DNA from 2 places in the Rhodococcus sp. S3 genome. Region 2 is predicted to be linked to the other one. Evidence: riboswitches for the same ligand, from Rfam matches in the RefSeq annotation. Region 2 holds a riboswitch; the other holds the start of a gene.
The links. A riboswitch is a leader RNA that binds a small molecule or an ion and turns the genes downstream of it on or off. The one in region 2 is predicted to bind thiamine pyrophosphate.
Positions count from the first base shown of each region.

Region 1: linked by a shared signal. The riboswitch ahead of thiC (phosphomethylpyrimidine synthase ThiC) and the one ahead of thiO (glycine oxidase ThiO) in region 2 are both predicted to bind thiamine pyrophosphate.

Region 1 is NZ_CM177074.1:4,674,804-4,678,998, forward strand. It holds one part of gene AC0LPE_RS21575 (IS3 family transposase) at 1-225, opposite strand, end outside; gene thiC (phosphomethylpyrimidine synthase ThiC) at 830-2,614, opposite strand; TPP riboswitch at 2,613-2,722, opposite strand; gene AC0LPE_RS21585 (ATP-dependent DNA helicase RecG) at 3,245-3,784, opposite strand; gene AC0LPE_RS21590 (MOSC domain-containing protein) at 3,980-4,195, shown strand, end outside.
Region 2 is NZ_CM177074.1:4,065,976-4,070,170, reverse strand. It holds gene AC0LPE_RS18895 (ATP-binding protein) at 1-947, opposite strand, end outside; gene AC0LPE_RS18890 (HEPN domain-containing protein) at 950-1,465, opposite strand; gene thiE (thiamine phosphate synthase) at 1,548-2,237, opposite strand; TPP riboswitch at 2,264-2,376, shown strand; gene thiO (glycine oxidase ThiO) at 2,373-3,437, shown strand; gene thiS (sulfur carrier protein ThiS) at 3,434-3,646, shown strand; gene AC0LPE_RS18870 (thiazole synthase) at 3,639-4,195, shown strand, end outside.

The DNA.
Region 1 (4,195 bases), 610 kb from region 2:
CAACACGGACTCGGACGATACCCCGCCCGCCGGTGCCGGCTTCCGGGGCCGGTCCGCTGCGGACGCAGTGCCGGTGCGTTTACGTTCCGCACGCACCCAGTTGCGCAGGGTTTCGCGGCTGACGCCCAGGTCCTTGCCGATGCCCTCGAAGGTGTGGCTCGGGTCGGACAAGTACAGCGCGACGGCATCGGCCTTGAACTCCGCCGAATACGCCTTCATCACCATCGTGACATCACTCCTTCTGGGCCCTTCATGGCCCAGTGTTCAGGATGTCCACACTCCGGGGGGGAATGCCCCTCTCCTCGAACGCGCCCGCCTCGACCGGGCCCGATGCCTTGCCGCCGTGGGCTCCGACAACCGTGACAACATCGCCGTGTCCGTAGCAGCCCACGGAGTGCACTCCGACGCCAGACTCGTCCTCAGAGCCGGCGAACACGAAGCCCTCACCGACACCGGATCCCTCCTCCCGCTAGGGATCACCAGGAATGTCGCAACCTTGAGTGCAACCTTCGTCGTCGCCCGACTGCTCGGTCTCGACGCACACCGTGTGGTAGTCGCAAACGACACGATCCACCTCGAACTCGACGGGTCCTTCGAACAGTTCGTCCTCGCCGCACGACACCATTGCCCCCATGTCACCGGGACAGATGCTCACTACCCCTCGTTCGAGGTACGACTCCGACGAGCGCCTTCGAGGCAGCGCACATCAACATGGCACGAATCCGGAGCCGACAGACAATAGCGTCGACGATTGTCCAGTCATGCAGCGCTGGCGAGTTTCCTCCGTCGCACTGTGACCGCCAGCGACATTGGGAACTCACCCGACTCCTTACGTGGGCACACCGCCCGTTTCGGCTCCAATCGACTCGTGCCCCGCCACATCCTCGAGGGCCGGAACGGTGGGCGCGTTCAAGTACACCGTGCTGCCGGCGGCCCTGAACTGGTCGGACATATGTTGCATCCCGGCGACGGCGGCCTGGTCGGCGGCGTCACCGAACCTGGTCCGGATGTCTTGGGAGATACGCATCGAGCAGAACTTCGGCCCACACATCGAGCAGAAGTGCGCTGTCTTGGCCGGTTCGGCCGGAAGCGTCTCGTCATGGAACTGCTCGGCCGTATCCGGATCCAGCGACAGAGCGAACTGATCCCGCCACCGAAACTCGAAACGCGCCTTCGACAACGCGTCGTCGCGCTCGACGGCACCGGGATGGCCCTTGGCGATGTCGGCGGCATGAGCGGCGATCTTGTACGTGATGACCCCGGTCTTCACGTCGTCCCGATTCGGCAGTCCCAGATGCTCCTTCGGGGTGACATAACACAGCATCGCGGTGCCATGGCGGGCGATCTCGGTGGCCCCGATCGCGGAGGTGATGTGGTCGTAGCCCGGAGCAATGTCGGTCACCAGCGGCCCCAGGGTGTAGAAAGGCGCTCCATGACATAACTTCTGCTGACGCTCCACATTTTCCCGCACCCGATGGATCGGGATGTGGCCAGGGCCTTCGACCATCACCTGAACGTCGTGAGCCCAGGCACGGGTGGTCAGTTCTGCAAGGGTGTCCAGTTCGGCGTACTGCGCGGCGTCGTTGGCGTCGGCGATCGACCCCGGTCGCAGCCCGTCCCCGAGGGAGAATGCCACGTCGTAGCGGGCGAAGATCTCACACAGTTCGTCGAAGTGGGTGTAGAGAAAATTTTCCTCGTGATGGGCGAGGCACCAACCGGCCATGATCGACCCACCTCGGGAGACGATGCCGGTGAGCCGCTCGGCCGTGAGCGGTACGTAGCGCAGCAGCACTCCGGCGTGGATGGTCATGTAGTCCACACCCTGCTCACACTGCTCGATCACGGTGTCGCGGAAGATCTCCCACGTCAGCGCATCGGCCTGGCCGGCGACCTTCTCCAGAGCCTGGTAGATCGGCACCGTGCCGATCGGCACCGGGGAGTTGCGAATGATCCATTCTCGGGTGGTGTGGATATCTTCGCCGGTGGACAGGTCCATCACAGTGTCCGCGCCCCAACGGGTGGCCCAGCGCATCTTGTCGACTTCTTCGACGATGGAGCTGGTCACCGCTGAGTTGCCGATGTTGGCATTGATCTTCACCAGGAAGGACTTGCCGATGATCATCGGCTCGGACTCGGGGTGGTTGACGTTGGCGGGGATGATCGCCCGACCCGCCGCCACCTCCGAGCGCACCAGTTCCACGTCGCAGTTCTCCCGCAGCGCCACGAACCGCATTTCCTGGGTGATGATCCCCGCCCGGGCATAGTGCATCTGCGTGACCGTCCGGCCTGTCTTCGCTCGCACCGGGACAGGTCGGGGCCCCTTCCACTCCTGGGACGCCTCTCCACGCCGCACAGCCGAGCGGCCATCGTCGAGCAGATCCCGTTCTCGCCCCGGGTAGTGCTCGACGTCGCCGCGAGCAGCAATCCAGTCGGCGCGCGTCGGCGGGAGCCCGACCAGCGGATCGCTACCGGGACCTGCAGTGCGGTAGACCTGCAGCGGCGGGTTCGGCACCCCGCCGGGAGAGTCGTTCAAGCGGATCTCTGTGACAGGTACACGCAGGTCGTGTTCCTCGTCGTGGACATAGCTCAGGGCATGCGAATTGGATGCACTCATCGGAATCGTTCCTACTTCCTTCGCCGGCATTACCCGGGCAGGTTCGACGGTCGCAGGCTGCCTCAGCCCGATCTCAGCCCCTGCAATAGGGCTCCCGTGGGGACGTCACAGACCCTAACACCCGACTCGTCTCGCTGCAGATGTAGCTGGTCCGGTCGTCGGAGCGGTGCGGACCGGGGACGGCGTCGCCAACACCTTCTCGTAGTCGGCCAGCGAAGATCGATTCCTACCTCGATAGGGCTGTCGACCAGGGTGATCGCCTCCGCAATGATCCCCCTCGCCGACTCGAGCAGACGGTCGATCAGCCCAAAGTGATGCACAGCGTTCGCTCCTCGAGTCGCCGTGCCCCGGAATCGAAGAACTCCGGGGCACAGGGCGAGCAGCTTCGAGGGGTGAGCGGCCTGCCAGGACTCGACCACTCCAGAAACGGAGTTGAATATTCGTCACCGCAGCCCAGTCGAAGGAGCCACAGCCAGACCGCAACATGCGTGTGGGACGTTGGGGACTGCTGCACGATTCGGCGACAGTTTCGGTCACGCAGCCTGTGCGACTGGTGTGGTCATGATGGTTTCGAACTCGACCGGCGTCGATCGGGGGAGAGGCAGGTCCGGGACACCAGCAGGTCGACGGTCACGCCGAGAGGCCGTAATGCTTCGGCGATCTCTTCGAAGTGTTGCGCCGAGCGAGAATATCGGTCGGGGCCATGAGGACCGCCTGAAAGCCGCCTTCGATTACCAGTAACGCAAACGCAGTGGCTGCCAGGACGGGGGCCTTTCCGGCGCCGACGTCTCCCTGCAGCAGCCGATTCGTCGGCCGGAGGCGGTCATGTCGGTGTGGATATCGGCTATCACCCGCAGCTGTGCACCTGTGGGTGTACGGCAGGCCGGCCAACCATGCATCGAGCAGTCGCCCGGTGGGCTTGTGGGCGATGCCGACTTCTGCGGCTTGTGCGTTTCGAAGCACTCCGAGGGCAAGCTGCGACCGCAGGAGTTCTTCATAGGCCTGTCGGTCCCGTCCCTTTTCTGCGTGCTGTTTGGATGCGGGGACATGGACAGCGCGTAGCGCGGTCAGCTGCGACGGCAGCTTCCGTTGAGCCAGCAAGGTCGAGGGATTCGGGTCATCCAGCTTCGGGAGTCGGCGGCGTGCATCGACCGCGGCACGGCGCAGCATCCACGTGTCCACCTCATGTTTCTGCGATTGGGGTAGATCGCGAGCAGTGGTGCGGTGGATTCGCTCATCGGCTCCAACAGTGGTGAGGTCATCTGCAATGCGCCGTTGAAGAACATGGCGGAGACTCGGGTGTTTTCGTCCGCGAGTTGGAATAGCACGTAACATTTTCCCCAGTTCCCCGTATGCTCACGAGTCGTGCGTATCGATCAGGTGTGGCGTTATCCGGTGAAATCGTTCGGAGGAGAACGGATCGACGCCGCAGCGATCGAAGCGGACGGTGTGCGCGGCGATCACCTGTGGGCGCTGGTCGACGCCGAAACCGGAAACATCGCGAGTGCGAAGCGGTTCCGCCGATACGGACTGCTGTTGACCTGCTCCGCGCGACTTCTGAGCGACGACGAGCCCCGCGAC
Region 2 (4,195 bases):
TGAGTCGATTCGGGATCCTCCAGCGTGACGTCCAGGTTTACAATGAGGGCATCATGGGGAGGCTCTATACCCACCCGTGTAGAGACCTCGAATGGGCGGGTCAACCGTTCGATGCTTGCTACCTTGATCCAGCCATCACAGTCCCGCAGTACTCCTGCGAGATGATCAAGTAGCCGAGGTTGGTGTTGAGAATCTAGGAGATAGAAGTCATCGAGGAATACATATAGCCTCACAAGGTCGGGTCGAAGAACGCGCCGAAGCGTACGGTTTAACTCTGGAATTAGCTTGACCGCTGCGTTTTCCGACGTGTCTTCGACGAGTTTATTGCGTAGGTCATCGAGTGTGGATACGATGCCTGACGAGCTGGATCCGATTCTAAGAACTAGGTTTTCAAGTACGCTGTCAATAATGACAGAGAAGGCGGCTTCTGCGCTGAGTCTCCGAAGAGTGTGGGTGTTTATCCATACCGCAACATGTCCTTCTAGCTCCGCGATTCGTTTGACTTCTAGAAGGAGGGCGGTCTTTCCGACTCCGCGACGGCCATAGATCAAGTGGTGTCTTGGTGACGCAATAGCGTTCAAGCTCGCGCGTGGATCTTCCATGTAGCTCAAGCTGGGCACCGCGTCGGACGTTCTGGATCGAGCCTCAAGTAGTTGAATGAGTCGATCAACCGAAGATTCATGAAGGCGACCGCTTGCCGTCGAGACTGGTTCTTCGGCAGTCGTAGGAGGAGATCCCCGGAATAGGACTGTGACGGTTGAACCCTCAGGCGCCTTTACGCGCGTCTCTAATTCTCCGGCCAGGCTCTGGCCGACTGCAACCAAATCGGGATCTACGGTTACGATGACCCAGAATTCTCCAGGGAATTCCCGCTGCTGTATATCAAGCGCTTCAATGCCGGCTTGTTCGAGTGTGGGTTCAATCGCGGAGGCTGCGTCCATTGTCATAGTTATATGAGTCCTTCGTTCAACGCGAAATCAGAGCAAGTTGCCACAAACAGGGGTGCAATGGCTGCCATGTCGCGAGCGTCCCCCTCCCAGTCTTTTGTTGATATTGGATACAAATCATAGTCTGCCTGGTTCCGAATAAGCCGCGCTTGAGTCAATTCGGTTTGCCACGGTCCTGACGAGCTCGATGGCGGTAGTTTTTCCGGTAAATTCTTTGGCAGGATCGAGTGCTGCTGAAAATCGTCACCTTTATGGGTGGCGAACACTACTGCTCGAGCGGCGTGGTACATCGAATAATAGTGGCGGCTTATGGATGTTCGATATTCTCCGTCCTGGAAGAATCTATCCCCGATCCTAAGGTGATATCCAGCGAGCTCGAGTCGATCTGACACAACTTGGGATATCAATCTAGAAGAGTCGAAATTTTTTCCCAATTGCGCAGGTAGCGCTTGGATCTTCGCGGCATTGCTTAAGGCAATGCTAAGCAGAAGTTGCTCAGTAGTCGTCAATGTGGGCATTGCTAAAAGGAATTCCCACCTTTCATGTACCTAGATGAGGCTACAAACCCCTTAGTGATAGCGCCGGTTAGGCCGAAGGACTTCAGGCCGGCAGCGCAGCCTTCAGTGCTGCCGCGGCTGCCCGCGGATCGGAGGCCTTCGTGATCGCCCGGACCACCGCGACCCGCGTGGCACCGGCGTCGAGCACCTCGGGGAGCCGCTCGAGATCGATGCCGCCGATCGCGAACCACGGCCGTGCCGGCTGCGACTGCGCGACCTCGCGCGTCACCTCCAGCCCCGCCGCGGTGCGTCCCGGCTTGGTCGGGGTGTCCCACACCGGCCCGGACGCGAAGTAGTCGACGCCCTCCTCGATGTCGGCGAGCGCGGCCTGCGCCCGACTCGACGTCGAGCGGCCGATGACGATCTCGTCGCCGAGGATCTGCCGTGCGTGCCGCACCGGCAGGTCGCCCTGACCGAGATGCAGGATGTCGGCGCCCGCCGCGAGCGCGATGTCGGCGCGGTCGTTCACGGCGAGGAGCGCACCGTGGCGTGCACACGCCTCGCCGATGATCTCGAGGGCGGCGAGTTCCTCGCGTGCCTCGAGGCGTCCGAACTTCTTCTCACCGGCCGAGTCCTTGTCGCGCAACTGGACGATGTCGACCCCACCGGCGAGGGCCTCCTCGACGAACCGTGCGAGGTCGCCGGTGTCCCGGCGAGCGTCGGTGCACAGGTACAACCGGGCGGTCGCGAGGCGGCCGCGCGGGTCGGGATGGTTGCCGCGATAGGTGGTCACGACCAAGACGGTAGCCTCTAGGCAGAAAGTGACGACACGGGAGTCCCGAGGTTCGCGGGGCTGAGAGGGGGCCTGCCGGCCCCGACCGTTATGACCTGACCCGGATCATGCCGGCGCAGGGAGTGAGGTGGACCAATGGCAACTGTGGCCGTCGTGGGTGGCGGAGTGATCGGGCTGTCGATCGCATGGCGCGCGGCCCGCTCGGGGCACATCGTGACCGTGCACGACCCGAATCCCGGTAGCGGCGCCTCGTGGGTGGCCGGGGGAATGCTGGCCCCGCTGTCCGAGGGCTGGCCCGGCGAGGACCACGTGCTGTCCCTGGGTGCGGCCTCGCTCGACCGCTGGCCGGGATTCGCGGAGGCACTGCGCGCGGAGACCGGCGTCGACGTGTTCACCGCCGAGGCGTCGCTGACCGTCGCGCTCGATGCGGCGGACGCGGCCGACCTGCGGACCGTCGCCGAATGGGTCGGGGAGCGGGGGCACGAGATGCGTCTGCTCTCCCGTGCCGAGATCCGGGAGTTCGAACCGTCGCTCGGCCCGAAGGTGCGTCTCGGACTGCTCGCACCCACCGAGTCGTCGGTCGACAACCGCGCGCTCGTCGACGCCCTGCGCGTCGCGGCCACCGGGGCCGGGGTGCGTTTCTCCGACTCCGCCGTGCACGACCTCGCCGATCTCTCGGACGACCAGGTGGTGCTCGCCGCCGGCTCGGCGTCGGCGCGACTGTGGCCGGGACTTCCGGTCCGTCCGGTCAAGGGCGAGATCCTGCGCCTGCGGGTGCGGCCCGCCGCGACCCCGCCGCCGCAGCGCACCGTGCGCGCGAGTGTCCACGGTCGCCCCGCCTATCTGGTGCCCCGCCACGACGGTCTCGTCGTGGGCGCGACACAGTACGAGGCGTCCGACACGCAGGTCACGGTGGCCGGGGTGCGCGATCTGATCGCCGACGCCGAGCGGATCTTCCCGGCGCTCGGCGAGTACGAACTGTTCGAGGCGAGTGCGGGCCTGCGCCCGATGACCCCCGACAATCTGCCGCTGATCGGCCGGCTCTCCGATCGTGTCGTCGCCGCGACCGGCCACGGCCGCAACGGTGTGCTGCTCACGCCGCTCACCGTCGACGCGGTGCTCGCCGAACTCGGTGGGCGGTCGCTGGCCGACGCGCAATACGCCTGTCCTGGACGAATTACGGAAGCGAGTGTGGGATGACGAACGTGTCCGTGGGCATCACCGTCAACGGTGAGGACAAGTACTACGACGCGGCCCCGACCGTGTCGCAGCTGTTGAACGAGCTCGGTCTGCCCGAGAAGGGAATCGCGGTCGCCGTCGACGGTGTCGTGTGCCCGCGCGGCCGCTGGTCGGAGCCGGTCACGCGCGGAGCGAGCATCGAGATCCTCACGGCGGTCCAAGGTGGCTGACACACACGATCCCGGCGCCGACCTGCCGCAGCTGACCATCGCCGGCCGCACCTTCGGGTCGCGGCTGATCACCGGAACCGGTGGCGCGGCGAACCTGGCCGTGCTCGAGGAGGCACTCGTCGCGTCGGGTACCGAGCTGACCACCGTCGCGATGCGCCGCGTCGACGCGGCCTCCGGAACCGGTGTCCTCGACCTGCTGCGCCGTCTCGGCATCGAACCGCTGCCGAACACCGCCGGGTGCCGCGGCGCGAAGGAGGCCGTGCTGACCGCCCAGCTCGGGCGGGAGGCGCTGGAGACCGACTGGGTGAAACTCGAGGTCATCGCCGACGAACGGACGCTGCTGCCCGACGCCATCGAACTCGTCTCCGCGGCCGAACAACTCGTCGACGACGGCTTCGTCGTCCTGCCGTACACGACCGACGATCCCGTCCTCGCGCGACGGCTCGAGGATGTCGGTTGTGCCGCGGTGATGCCGCTCGGCTCGCCGATCGGGACCGGCCTCGGCATCTCGAATCCGCACCACATCGAGATGATCGTCGAGGCGGCGGG